4 regions of the Pseudobacteroides sp. genome follow, and region 3 is predicted to be linked to each of the others. Evidence: riboswitches for the same ligand, from Rfam matches in the RefSeq annotation. Region 3 holds a riboswitch; each other region holds the start of a gene.

Region 1 (3,169 bases), on a different contig from region 3:
AATAACCTCTTCTTGGCATTCTTCTTGAGTTAAAAGAACAAACTCATGCACTAAAGCCATTTACATCACCTTTATAAAAATACTTTATTTAATTCTATCATCATTTCCAAGGATATACAATTATATATGCTATGCTAACAGGGGATAGGGGTTTTACCCTATACCTATTAAACATATCCCTTTAGCCCTAAAGGAGAGTCTTTAATGGAGTTAATAATAATTACATTTATACTTTTTGCCACATGGAAGTGGTCAGACTGGAAAAATTGGAATAGATAATAAGTTTGGCAGAATGATTTATTTTAACGGGTGGAACACTTGATGGTCTTTGGCATGGAATTTCATAATGTTCCCTATGTTGGCTTCTCATCACAAAAAGCCTTTGCATGCTTATGTTGCTTCGAGGAAACCCATATTGACATTGACGCTGCGTAAGGGTGTATAGTAGTATTGTCAGGAGGTGATTGTATGGAATATACAGTACAAAAGCTAGGGAAAATGGCGGGAATAAGCTCTAGGACATTACGTTATTATGATGAAATAGGCATCCTTAAGCCGGCAAGGGTCAATTCTTCAGGATATCGAATTTATGGAAAGCAGGAAGTATCAAGGCTTCAGCAGATACTTTTTTATAGAGAGCTGGGTGTAAGCCTGGAAGATATAAAAGATATTTTAACTTCACCGTCATTTGACAGCACTGAAGCATTGCAAGAACATCGTAGAAAACTTCTGGCAAAACGGGAACAATTAGACTTGTTGATTGCTAATGTTGACAAAACAATAGCAGAATCAGAAGGGAGAATAATGATGAGTGACAAGGAAAAATTCGAAGGCTTTAAACAGAAATTAATTGAAGAGAATGAGAAAAAATACGGAAAAGAAGTCAGAGAAAAATATGGAGACGAGCAGGCTGAAAGGTCAAATAAAATATTTAAAAATATGACCAAGGAGCAGTATGATGAATTTGAAAAGTTAGGCACAGACATTATTGATACACTGAAGGCAGCATTTGCAACAGGCGATCCAGCCGGTGAACTTGCACAAAAGGCTGCAGATTTACACCGCCAATGGCTTAGCTTTGCATGGGGAAGCTATACAAAAGAAGCACATGCAGGTGTTGCTCAAATGTATATCGATGATGAGAGATTTACAGCCTATTACGACAAAGAACAGCCTGGTTTGGCGGTATTTTTAAGAGATGCTGTTTTGATTTACACCGGAACAAAGATTTAGACTTAAGTATTGCATACCCCCATGCCCTAATATCTGTATTCAAGATGCTTGGGCATGGGGTTTTTTGCTGCCTGCATATGGGATAGCACTTTTATCCATTGTTTCCAACCCATTTATTACAGGTTGAATATAGCATGCATGTCACTTATAATCCATATTCGAGACATGAACCTGATAGTTGCCTAATCCTTTATAAAGTGAAGGAACGGGGGATACATTTTTTTGGGGTTAATCTGCCAATATTACACTTTAATAAAAGCAGTAGGGATACCACTCATCCCGCACCCGACAGCTAACCTCGTAGGCATTGAGAGGAGGAAATCATTGTGAAAAAGAAGTTTTTTATTATGTTGGCTTTTTTAGCCATGATATTGGCTTTTTCTATAAGTACGGCACATGCCGATTATTATACTGACGGTATTTTGCTTTATGAAGGAAAAAGTGGTACTGAAGTTACAAATCTACAAAAGGATTTGAAAAGCCTGGGATACTTTATAGGAGAACCAAACGGGTATTTTGGAAGTTATACAGAGCAAACGGTTATAAAGTTTCAAAAGGATAACTACCTATCCCAGGATGGTGTTGTGGGCCGTAAAACAGCACGAGAAATTAAGGTTGACAGGATATCACAAACAGCAAAAACCTATATTGGTGTCCCATATTTATGGGGCGGATCATCTCCGTCAGGATTTGACTGCTCGGGATTTACCCAATATGTAATGCAAAAAAACAATATAGCACTATCGAGAACAACTGCTGTACAGTACACCGAGGGTACATGGGTGAATAAAGCAAATTTACAGCAAGGTGATCTTGTATTCTTTTCAACCTATAAACCAGGACCTTCACATGTAGGTATTTACCTGGGTAATAATAAATTCATTCACGCGAGCTCAAGTATGGGAATCTCTATAACGGATCTCAGCAACAGTTACTTTGCTCCGCGTTATATTGGTGCAAAAAGAATTTTAGCTTAATTAAAATATACGGTAAGGAGTATGCAAGCTTATATCATGTCTCATTCTCCTTACCTTTTTACATAATATTTGATATATAATATTCACTTTAGGCACGATCAAAAGCGTAAGTAATTCTTTAATCATACATTAGCTTAATTCAATTATCAACCTTATTCAGGTATTTATTTAACTCATCACCTAAAAGTCTAACATTTGGCTCACTTAACATTGCAAGATGCCCCCCTTTTATCGGTACAATTTTCAAGCCATCAATAAAGCTCCCTATACTCCTTGATTTGTCCTTTAGTTTCTCTTCAATTTTTCTTCCTTCCTCAGTCTGAAACAGGACAGCTTTGCCGCTGATGTCAAGTGACTCAGGCCTGTATTTTATTACAGCAAGTGTCAATGAGAGCCACATTCTCAATCTTCGATAAAGTGCTGTTAAACCAAAGGAAGATATATTTAAATTTTTACAGACAATTTTTCTATGTGTGATCATTGCAGCTGCAGAATATTTAAATAAGGATACAAAGCTTAAAAGTCTGCTCCTCCTTATAAATACCGGATCGGTATCCAGTAATGCCAGAATCTCTACATCGTCTCCCATACATATCAATTGCCTTGCAATCTCGTAAGCTATCTGTCCTCCAACACTCCACCCAATAAGGGCATACGGTCCATTTTGCTGGACTCCTTTTATTTCCTTGATATAGGCTTGTGCCATCTCTTGAACATTTTTATGAGGTTTCTGATCCTTTTCCAGCCCCTTCGACTGAAGAGCATAAACGCTCCAATCGCCACCAATGTATCGTGCAAGATCGTAATAGCATATAACCGTCCCGGGTGCAGGATGTATGCAAAAAACCTTTTTACAGCTGTCATTTTTTCTAATGCCAACAACATGGTCCCAGTCTTTATTTCTATCATCGGCAATAAGCTCCGCCATGCTTTTTATTGTAGAATACTGAAATAATGCG
Region 2 (3,169 bases), on a different contig from region 3:
GTTTTACATGTATTCCGCCTTCTACCGACAGAAAATTAATGGCATGGCGGGATATGGGAGTAAGGAGACTGCTCAGGTTGAATACCTCCACGCCAACGGACAAAATGCCGGCTGCAAAAGCATGCTTGAACATCCTGGCTGAATTGGATGTGGTAGAGCTTACAACAACCTTCGAACCCTTTTTATAAATGGAGCCGTACGCAGCACCTAGACGTGAAGCAAACTCCGGTGATATATCCACATTTATAATACCTGATAGACCGTTTTCACCAAAGATGGACTTATTGTGTTTAGAACCCCAGACCATGTTTCTGTCAACAATTGCAAGGGGGTCAATGGTTTTTTGAGGCCAAATCTTTATTCCGGGCTTTATTATAGCCCTCTCATTTACAATACATTTATCCCCGATAACAGCATTTTCAAATATTGAGACATAGTGCTTGAAGTTAACCTTGTTACAAATTATTGAGCCTCTTATTTGAGAACCGTACTCTATATAATTGCTATCCCAAATTACACTTCTTTTTATTGAGGTCTCACCCTCGATTACATTGTTGTCCCCTATAACGCACATATCTTCTATGGCGGCACTGTTGGAAATACGGCAATTGTTGCCTATTATACAGGGGCCGCTGATCATTGCATTAGGCTCAATAAGGGTACCCGATCCAACCCAAATGCCTTTTTTTATTTCGGTATAATCATTGAGAAGATTTATTTTGCCTTGAAAAATATCATAATGTGCCTGCAAATATGCATTAAGGTCACCTATGTCGCACCAGTAGTCATGAGTCACATAGCCATAAAGGGGGTCATGTTTTTTTAACATCATTGGAAATAAATCCTGGCTAAAATCAAACTTTTTGCCAAAAGGAAAATAATCTAAAACATCTGGCTCTAAAATATATGTACCTGTATTCACGGTATCGCTGAAAACTTCTCCCCAGCTTGGCTTTTCTAAAAAGCCCTCTATACGTCCTTCCTTATCAGCCAGTACTACACCATACTCAAGAGGTACGTCAACCTTTGTGAGGATAAGGGTGGCTTTGGATTTTTTTGAGTAATGAAAATTTATGGCGTTTTTGAGATTGATATTTGTAAGTGAGTCTCCACTTATAACAACAAAAGTTTCATCAAGAAAATCACCGGCGTTTTTAACACTTCCGGCGGTACCTAATGGAGTATCTTCGGTAAAGTAATGAAGATTAACTCCAAAGCTGGAGCCATTTCCAAAGTAATCCCTTATCTTTTGCGGCAAGTACATTAATGTAATACCTATTTCAGTAATGCCATGCAGTTTCAATAAGTTTATTATATGCTCCATTATTGGCTTGTTAGCAACATTGACCATGGGTTTTGGCAAGTCACAAGTAAGGGGACGCAGCCTTGAGCCTTCTCCTCCAGCCATAATTATTGCTTTCATTAGGATCACCCTTTCACCAGTGTAAAATATTATGCCCTAAAATAAGCAGACTTATAAGATGTACTATATATTAAGCTATCCGAAATTATTCATTTGTAGATATAATGCAATATGAAAGGAATTCGGTCATCGAAAATAATCATCAATTATGTATATTCAATATAAATAATAAAAATCCTTCATCACTCAGAAAAATAAATATTATTCATAAACAATAGTTCACTTTTTTGCCCACCAATTACACCTTTATTATGTAAACTGATAGTGCTAAAATTAAATAGCCTAATTCTTAAATCTTATATAAGAAACGGGGGACCTAATTTTTGGGGTAAATTACGTATTTGCGTAAAGGGTGTCTCTTCTACCTAACCCGTCAACTAACCTCGTAGGCAGTGAGTTTACAGAAAAAGTATTGTGTATTTCAAGCTTTATGTAAACTACAAGAGAGGGGTACAATTTATGATTAGCAAAAAGGTGTTGTTCAGTTCTATTGCGGCTATTGGACTGTCTGCAGGAATTTATGCAAATCCTGTAAATGTTCAAGCTGCATCATCAAATCTTCAAAAAGGTTCAAAGGGAACGGCAGTTACTACACTCCAGAACAATCTGAGGCAGGCCGGATATTTTAATTTAAAGAGCACTGGCTACTTTGGATCAGTGACTCAAAGTTCCGTATTAAAGCTCCAGAAAAAATATGGCTTAAAAGCCGATGGCATTGTAGGGCCAAAAACTTATAAAGCTATCAATGATGCTTTATCAAGGGACGGTGCTGCGATGACAAGCAGTAAACCAACAGAAAAAGTAGCAGCTAGTGCAACAAACAATTTAACAGTTATGAAAACATCCGATTTTACTTCAGACAGTGAGACAAAGCCTGCACCTAAAATTTCTTCAAGAGCTGAGTATGAAAGGGGAGGGTCCTTAATTCCATGGTTTGGTGGTGTGGAGGATATCTTTGCCCGTGAAACCGAAGCTGTTGTTTTTGATATTGATACAGGCTTAAGTTTTAAGGTGCTGAGAAGTTATGGTTATAATCACGCTGATTGTGAGCCTCTTACGAAAAAGGATACTGATATTCTCAAAAGTATTTATGGCGATCAGTGGAGCTGGAACAGAAGGGCAGTTATTGTAACTATAGACGGAATAAAGATACCTGCATCAATGGCCGGTATGCCACATGCCGGATTAGACAGTGAACCTGTAAATGCTAATGTTTCATATAGAAGCGGCGGATATGGTACAGGTTTAAATTTGGATATGGTTAAGAATAATGGTATGGATGGACATTTTGATATTCACTTTTATAACAGCAAGACCCATGGAAGCAATAAAGTTGATGCCAATCACCAGAAGATGGTCTCAAAAGCCTTTCAATGGCTCGAAGGGAATTTTTAGCAAAGGTTATTTGTTTGATTCTGAATATATTAATTAATATTGGATATGTTAAATGTAACGAACTTTTTAGTTATAAATTATTGGTTTTATTGCTAAATAGTTCGTTATATTTATATATATAAATATATGCAAAAGAACAGAAATACTTTATATAAAGTCGATTTTAAGAGTGGATAGGAGGAGATGGTAAATGAGAGATAGAAGGGGTAAACAGGTTAGAGAAACAGGAATGGGTCCTACCGTAGCACCCGGCATTAATGATGAACAGCTAGGAGAAAATGCTACAAAAGAGGATATAAAAAATGGAAATTCTACAAAAGTTATAAGGCTGTTTTGGGATGAAAATGACCC
Region 3 (3,169 bases):
CCTCATCCTTTTGAAAACAAAAACAAGAGGAAAAACTATAAAGGCGATGTTCATACCTGAAACTGCAGTTAAGTGTGACAAACCGGCATCACTGAATGCATCCACCATTTCGTCACTCATATCTTCGGTAAATCCTATCAGCATACCGCAAAGGAGTGCAGCTTGTTCCTTGGGCAGGCATGGCTTTATTGTTCCTATTATCCGTTTTCTTAAATCCATCCCAACCTTAACAAAGGGGTTTACACTGGAGGAATCCATAAATTTAATACTATCACCCCTTGTATAAACCGTTGCTGAAACTCCTGATTTTAACAGGTGCCTTCTGTAGTCAAAACCTCCTGGAATCCTTTTACCGTCAGGAATGCTGATTTTCCCATTAACAGTCAAATCCATCCCATATTCCAAAATCGGTGTATCATCCTTATTTGGAACAGTAACAAGAAGCTTCCCCTTTATCTTAAAGCTTTTACCCTCTGATTTTATCTCATCAGTTCTGACCGTGTATACCGTCTTAGACTCTTTAATATCCGGCTCTGTGCATACAAATCCTAATACCTGCATATCTTTACCTGAAAATTCCTTGAATTTATCAAGAGTGATTTTATTTATTACTGTGAATTCGGCTGCACCTGCAAAGAAGAAAATCAATGCACCTATAAGAATAACAATATTTTTCTTGTTATGAAGATAAACAATCGAAAGAGCAGACATAACCAACATTGAAGTCATAATGAATAGAGGCAAATTGCCAAACTGAGCAACGTAAATACCCACAATAAGGAACAGTGAAAATAACAATAACGGTCTTTTCATACTGACAGTATTCCTCCTGTTCAATATTCACAAGATTGTAGTGTAGTATACACCATAATTTCTCAGACAGTAAAAAAAGCTCCTTGTTAAAGGAGCTCCATGATTTGGTGTTGTTATTTCAAAAACCTTCTTGCACTCATATAAGCATTGGAATAAAAACCTTCACCCAGATTGCTTATAACAACTTTACGAGCATTCGAACCTGATGAAGCATGAATAAACATGCCATCACCAATATAGATTCCTACGTGATTAATATAATTTCTTCCACCATTTGTATCAAAGAATACAAGATCACCAGGTCTTAAGTTCGCTCTGCTTACCTTGGTTCCCTGTTTAGCCTGGTCGGCCGCAACGCGTTCCAAGTTAATACCGAAATGATTGTTAACATATAAAACAAAGCCGGAACAATCAAACCCTTTTGGTGAACTTCCACCATAAACATATCTCACACCCAGAAACTTCTTTGCATATGCAATAAGCTGCTGGCGGGTATCGGACACAGAATCAGTAACTGCATCTTCCTTACCGTCATCATCTGATTGGGAGATATCTCTTTGTTGTTCTGTTGTACCCCTTGATGTAGTCTTTTTAGCTGAAGATGATTTTGTAGGGCTGACAGTACTGGAACCAGTTGATTTTACACTGACAAAATCTTTGAAAACCCAACCTATTTTCCCATCAGAAGTACGAACCTTATACCAGTTGTCTGAAGAACTTAATACACTAACACTTGTTCCTTTGCTGAATGTTTTAAGTACTAAAGCATCAGTAGTTGCCTTCTCTCTTAAGTTGACGTCATCTTCATTAATTGTTGCTGAGCTGGATGAAACTTGCTTTACAGTAACAAATTCACTGCTAACCCACCCAGTAATACCATTGTATGATACTTTGTACCATCCGTTGCTACTGCTGATAATTGTAACCTTCATCCCTTTTTCTAACTGTTCGAGAACCTCTGAAGAAGTACTTGGTGACTTTCTGATATTTAATATGTCACCTTTAACAACACCTGTTTGGTTACCTTCTGCACCGGCATATGCTGCTACTGCAAAAGACAACGCTAGAGACACACTTACACAAGTAAGTGCCCTTTTGAAACTAAACATATATTCCTCCTATTTATAGCTTCCGAAGTTAGCTGTCGGGTTCGGGTAATAGGATCACCCCTACTATCTATTGATAGATTAACCCCAAAAATATTGGTTCCTCCGTACTTCCCTATCCCAAGGGAAGATTCAGCTATTTATTAAGTTTTTACTTCAATGATATTATATACATCTTGACATAGTTTGTCAAATCAAACCTTGGTAAAATCTTATTGATATTTAAAGTATTTAAATTTTTTATAGTTTTTTTTGCATTATTACTACTTCACATTGTTTATCGGCAATTTTCACACAACTAAACATCTTTTTATAAAAATCAAACCCTAATGCCTCCCAAAACTGTCTGCCCTTAACGTTCTCTTCAGCAACCGCTAAATATGCTTCCGAGGCGTTTCCTTTAGCTTTAAGATAAGAAAGGCTTAGTCTCACAGATTCCCTCCCATATCCTTTTCTTTGGTGGTGAGGGTCTATGACAATTGTTCTTATCCAAACTTTATTTTTATGTGTAGACTCTAGTCTCCCTTTTAGTATTCCTATCATTTGATTACTGTCTTTTTTATAAATCCCTGTGAAAAATTCGCTATCCGATTCAACCGACTCCTTATATATTGAGGTCAACTCGTTTATTTCAACAGGTATATCTTTTCCTGTGGCATACTTAAAATGATCTACCCGGCTATACCATTTGAGAATTTTTTCAATATCATCATAAGATATATCCTTTAAATATACGTATTGGCTTTGTATATTCATCGAAAGCATAATACCTCCGGATAATTTTATTTATAAATTATTCGACATTTTTTTGCTAAAGTCCTTCTTTTGAACAAATTAAGCATCCCAGGTCTTTACCAACAATCCTATTAATTGAATAACTTCCATTTTGGAGTGTATATTTTAAATTAGACACATAAAAGCTTGCGAAATCTCGATTTTTCATAACTTTTCTTAAAATTTATTTTGCAACCTTTTACACACGCCTCTTCAACGGGATTAAATATAAAATAGTGTAATATTTGGAATCAATACAGTAAGAAATGCTTTATTCTTATATAACATTAAAGTTTAACCCTAAGCTATATGTTTCTTCCTATATTCCTTTTCAAATTCTATTGGTGACATATTACCTAATGCTGAATGTATTCTTTTGAAATTATAAAAGGTCTCAATATATTCAATAATTATTAGTTTGGCTTATTCACGAGTTTTGAACTTTCTTCCATGAATTATATCTTTTTTTAATGTTG
Region 4 (3,169 bases), on a different contig from region 3:
TTATCTGCCAACTTTTGTTCAGATTGGCTTAAAAAGCCCTTGAGTCTTACTATAATCAAGTCTTGGATGATAAGAGTTCTTATTTGCTTTGGACCCCTGCCCATGAATTCAATTTCAAACTTGCTTACTGCTTCGCTTATTTTTGCTTGAGCCTGGCCCTTAGTCATATTATCAACCTCTACACTTGCTTATAGAAACTATAACATGAGGTAAAATAAAAATCAATAGTCATTTAGGTAAAAAATCACACCATAATTTTTTTATTTAAGAATATTGTATAGCGTTCCTTAAAGGAGTTGTTTTCACTTTCAAGATAATCTCCCAATACTTTTTTTAGATTAAGGACGTCACTCATTTCAAAGTAGCCTGATTTACCTTTTGCAAATCTGACTGCACGCAGAGCACCAAGAGCAAAGGCTCTTCGTGAGAAGGACTCATGGGAAATTTCTATTTTGTCATCTTCACCGATGATCATAACTTCATGCTTTCCTACGACTCCTCCGGCTCTTACAGCTGTGATTGGCACATCAATGTTTCCAACTGAATTGCCTGAAGCCAAGAGGCCTTTTTCTATTTCAACAGCTATCTTTTTCGCGGTGCCTGATGGAGCATCCTTTTTATGCTTATGATGGATTTCTGTAATTTGGAAATCATAGTTGCTTAATATATTGGATGCCAAATTTGTAAGAAGCATAAGAACATTTACTCCCAAGGTGATATTTGGTGCGTATACAATAGCATTTCTATGTTTTGTAGCAAGTACAAGAAGCTTTTTTAAGCCAAGCTTGGAAAACCCTGTTGTACCAATGACGATATTTACCTTCATTCTTGAAAAGACCCTGGCGTTTTTCAATGCTGCCTCAGGGCTCGAGAAGTCTACAACCACATCAGGCCTTGTTCTGAAAATAACTTGTTCCAGATTGTCTGAGCTTTCTACAATAATTCCTGTTCTGCCACTGCCTATGACTTCCCCCAAATCCTTGCCGCTTTTATCGCTACTGGGGCTGCAAATTGCTGATACAAGCTTTATATCTTCTTGCTCCATTAAAACCTTAGCTATTTCCTTACCTGTTTTTCCAAGTCCAGATATGCAAACTCTAATCATAATAATTACCTCCGATACATTATTTTTACTAAAAATTGAACGTGATTAAATTGTAGGAGTAAGATCATTATTAAAATAAAAAACGCTACGGAGAAGTATCCATAGCGTATGCCGTCAATAACGGGTATACCAAATAAAAGGTATAATCAGAGCATATCAATCACCTTCTCTTCCAACGCTTACGAGATTAGCTGACGGATTCGGGTCGAAAGAGCTTAACCCTACCGGACAACATGCCGGACTCACCCCATAAATTGGTTCTCCCGCTCCATTTCTGGACTCAGCGAAGCTAAAAATATTAAATTTAAATATACGAAAAGCACAAATGTAAAGTGTTGGTTACTTTGGTTGCCTTTCATAATAGTATATAAAAGGGTAGAAAACTTATATGCACTAATACCAATATAAGCTTCCCACCCCAGAAGCCTGATTCTCTTGAAAATGGCTTTAACCATCCAACCGAACAAACTTATTAAAACGTTACTAAACTTACATTTGAGAGAGTAAACAATAACTATTATTTGCTGTGTTTTTTAAACAAATCATCCAAAGCTTCACGAAGAAGGAAAGCTTCAGTTTTTTCTGTCTCTTTGGATAGTTCGGCAAGTCTGTCAACCTGTGTCTTCGTAAAATAACTGGATTTTAATACCATGCTTTCTACTTCGGACAAGCAAACCTTGTTCTTACCTAGCTTTTTTGCCCTGAACATGGCACTGTCAGCCACCCTGAACAACTCTATTGGATTTTTTGAATCTCTTGGATAGCTTGCTATCCCGCAGCTAACAGTTATATAAACATTTTCTGTCTTGTCTTTATAACTTAGATTAAATGTATTGTCCGAAAGATATCGTCTTATTTCTTCCATCTCCATAAAGCTTCTTTCAGAACCTTTTTTTACAAGGAGTATGTTGAGTTCATCGCCATGACGGGTAATCAGATCAATGCCGGATAAATTTTGTCTAAATACTGACAGGAGTTTTTTAATTACCTCATCACCAATAGGGTAGCCATATATTTTATTTATATTTTCGAAGTTATCAACGTCAGCTACTGCTATACTAAAGGGGCCATCACCATTTGCTATTAACTCTTCAACCTTTGCGATAAACTCTTCTTTTGTTACTAGATTAGCTTCCATGCATAATACCCTCCTGTATATACCAGTATATCAAATTTATATATATATGTCAACATAAATATCATTTGATATATAAATTGCTATTATTATATTGGCCCGAAAAAGCAAAAATAAAACCATAAAAAAAATAACTTTCATTTTAACAGAAAAAATTTTTGTAGAATTATTGTAGTTTACTAAATATGTTGTTATAATGAATAAAATTAAAGTGAAATAAATATAAAGGTAGGATTTAAAATGGGAAAGAACAGATCAAAAGTAGCAATTATTGGTGCCGGCTTTGTAGGTGCATCAGCAGCATTCGCATTATCACTTAATCAAATGGTTAGCGAATTGGTTTTAATTGACGTAGCTAAAGAAAAAGCTGCAGGTGAAGCGATGGATATTAATCATGGGCTTTCATTTTTAGGACAGATGAAGGTTTATGACGGAGATTATTCCGACGTTGCGGATTGTGATGTGATAGTTATTACAGCAGGAGCAAATCGTAAGCCAGGTGAAACACGTATTGACCTTGCGAAGAAAAATGTAGCAATCGCAAAGGAAATCACAAGCAATATCATGAAGTATTATACTCGTGGAGTAATCCTTGTAGTAGCAAACCCCGTAGACGTTCTGACATACAAGATACAAAAGTGGTCAGGCTTGCCTGCAGGAAGAGTATTGGGAACAGGAACAGTACTTGACAGCTCAAGGTTCAGATATTTGCTCAGTGAGAAATTTGATGTGGACGTAAGAAATGTTCACGGATATATTATTGGTGAACACGGCGATTCTCAGCTGCCTCTTTGGAGTGCAACTCATATCGCAGGAAAGAACATTAACGAGTATTTTGCTGATCCGGCTTATGGTATAAGTGAAGCAGATAAGGAAGCTATTATGGTAGATGTTAAAACTGCTGGAGCTGAAATTATCAAGAGGAAGGG

What was found. A riboswitch is a leader RNA that binds a small molecule or an ion and turns the genes downstream of it on or off. The one in region 3 is predicted to bind cyclic di-AMP.
Region 1: another riboswitch for cyclic di-AMP. It lies ahead of VIO64_RS03805 (C40 family peptidase); the one in region 3 lies ahead of VIO64_RS04010 (SH3 domain-containing protein).
Region 2: another riboswitch for cyclic di-AMP. It lies ahead of VIO64_RS16510 (peptidoglycan-binding domain-containing protein); the one in region 3 lies ahead of VIO64_RS04010 (SH3 domain-containing protein).
Region 4: another riboswitch for cyclic di-AMP. It lies ahead of dapB (4-hydroxy-tetrahydrodipicolinate reductase); the one in region 3 lies ahead of VIO64_RS04010 (SH3 domain-containing protein).

What each region holds. Positions count from the first base shown of each region.
Region 1 covers NZ_DATCTU010000020.1:31,761-34,929, reverse strand. Annotated here, with positions in the region: gene VIO64_RS03815 (hypothetical protein) at 1-60, opposite strand, end outside; gene VIO64_RS03810 (MerR family transcriptional regulator) at 469-1,233, shown strand; cyclic di-AMP (ydaO/yuaA leader) riboswitch at 1,403-1,555, shown strand; gene VIO64_RS03805 (C40 family peptidase) at 1,560-2,210, shown strand; gene VIO64_RS03800 (amino acid adenylation domain-containing protein) at 2,350-3,169, opposite strand, start outside.
Region 2 covers NZ_DATCTU010000104.1:16,700-19,868, reverse strand. Annotated here, with positions in the region: gene VIO64_RS16515 (mannose-1-phosphate guanyltransferase) at 1-1,423, opposite strand, end outside; cyclic di-AMP (ydaO/yuaA leader) riboswitch at 1,693-1,832, shown strand; gene VIO64_RS16510 (peptidoglycan-binding domain-containing protein) at 1,883-2,818, shown strand; gene VIO64_RS16505 (hypothetical protein) at 3,009-3,169, shown strand, end outside.
Region 3 covers NZ_DATCTU010000025.1:4,138-7,306, reverse strand. Annotated here, with positions in the region: gene VIO64_RS04015 (DNA internalization-related competence protein ComEC/Rec2) at 1-813, opposite strand, end outside; gene VIO64_RS04010 (SH3 domain-containing protein) at 927-1,922, opposite strand; cyclic di-AMP (ydaO/yuaA leader) riboswitch at 1,924-2,067, opposite strand; gene VIO64_RS04005 (GNAT family N-acetyltransferase) at 2,160-2,675, opposite strand; partial or broken gene VIO64_RS04000 (IS3 family transposase) at 2,994-3,169, opposite strand, start outside.
Region 4 covers NZ_DATCTU010000062.1:25,007-28,175, reverse strand. Annotated here, with positions in the region: gene VIO64_RS09695 (DUF2294 domain-containing protein) at 1-167, opposite strand, end outside; gene dapB (4-hydroxy-tetrahydrodipicolinate reductase) at 245-1,105, opposite strand; cyclic di-AMP (ydaO/yuaA leader) riboswitch at 1,266-1,401, opposite strand; sodium ion sensor (DUF1646 type) at 1,513-1,566, opposite strand; gene VIO64_RS09685 (GGDEF domain-containing protein) at 1,623-2,243, opposite strand; gene VIO64_RS09680 (L-lactate dehydrogenase) at 2,481-3,169, shown strand, end outside.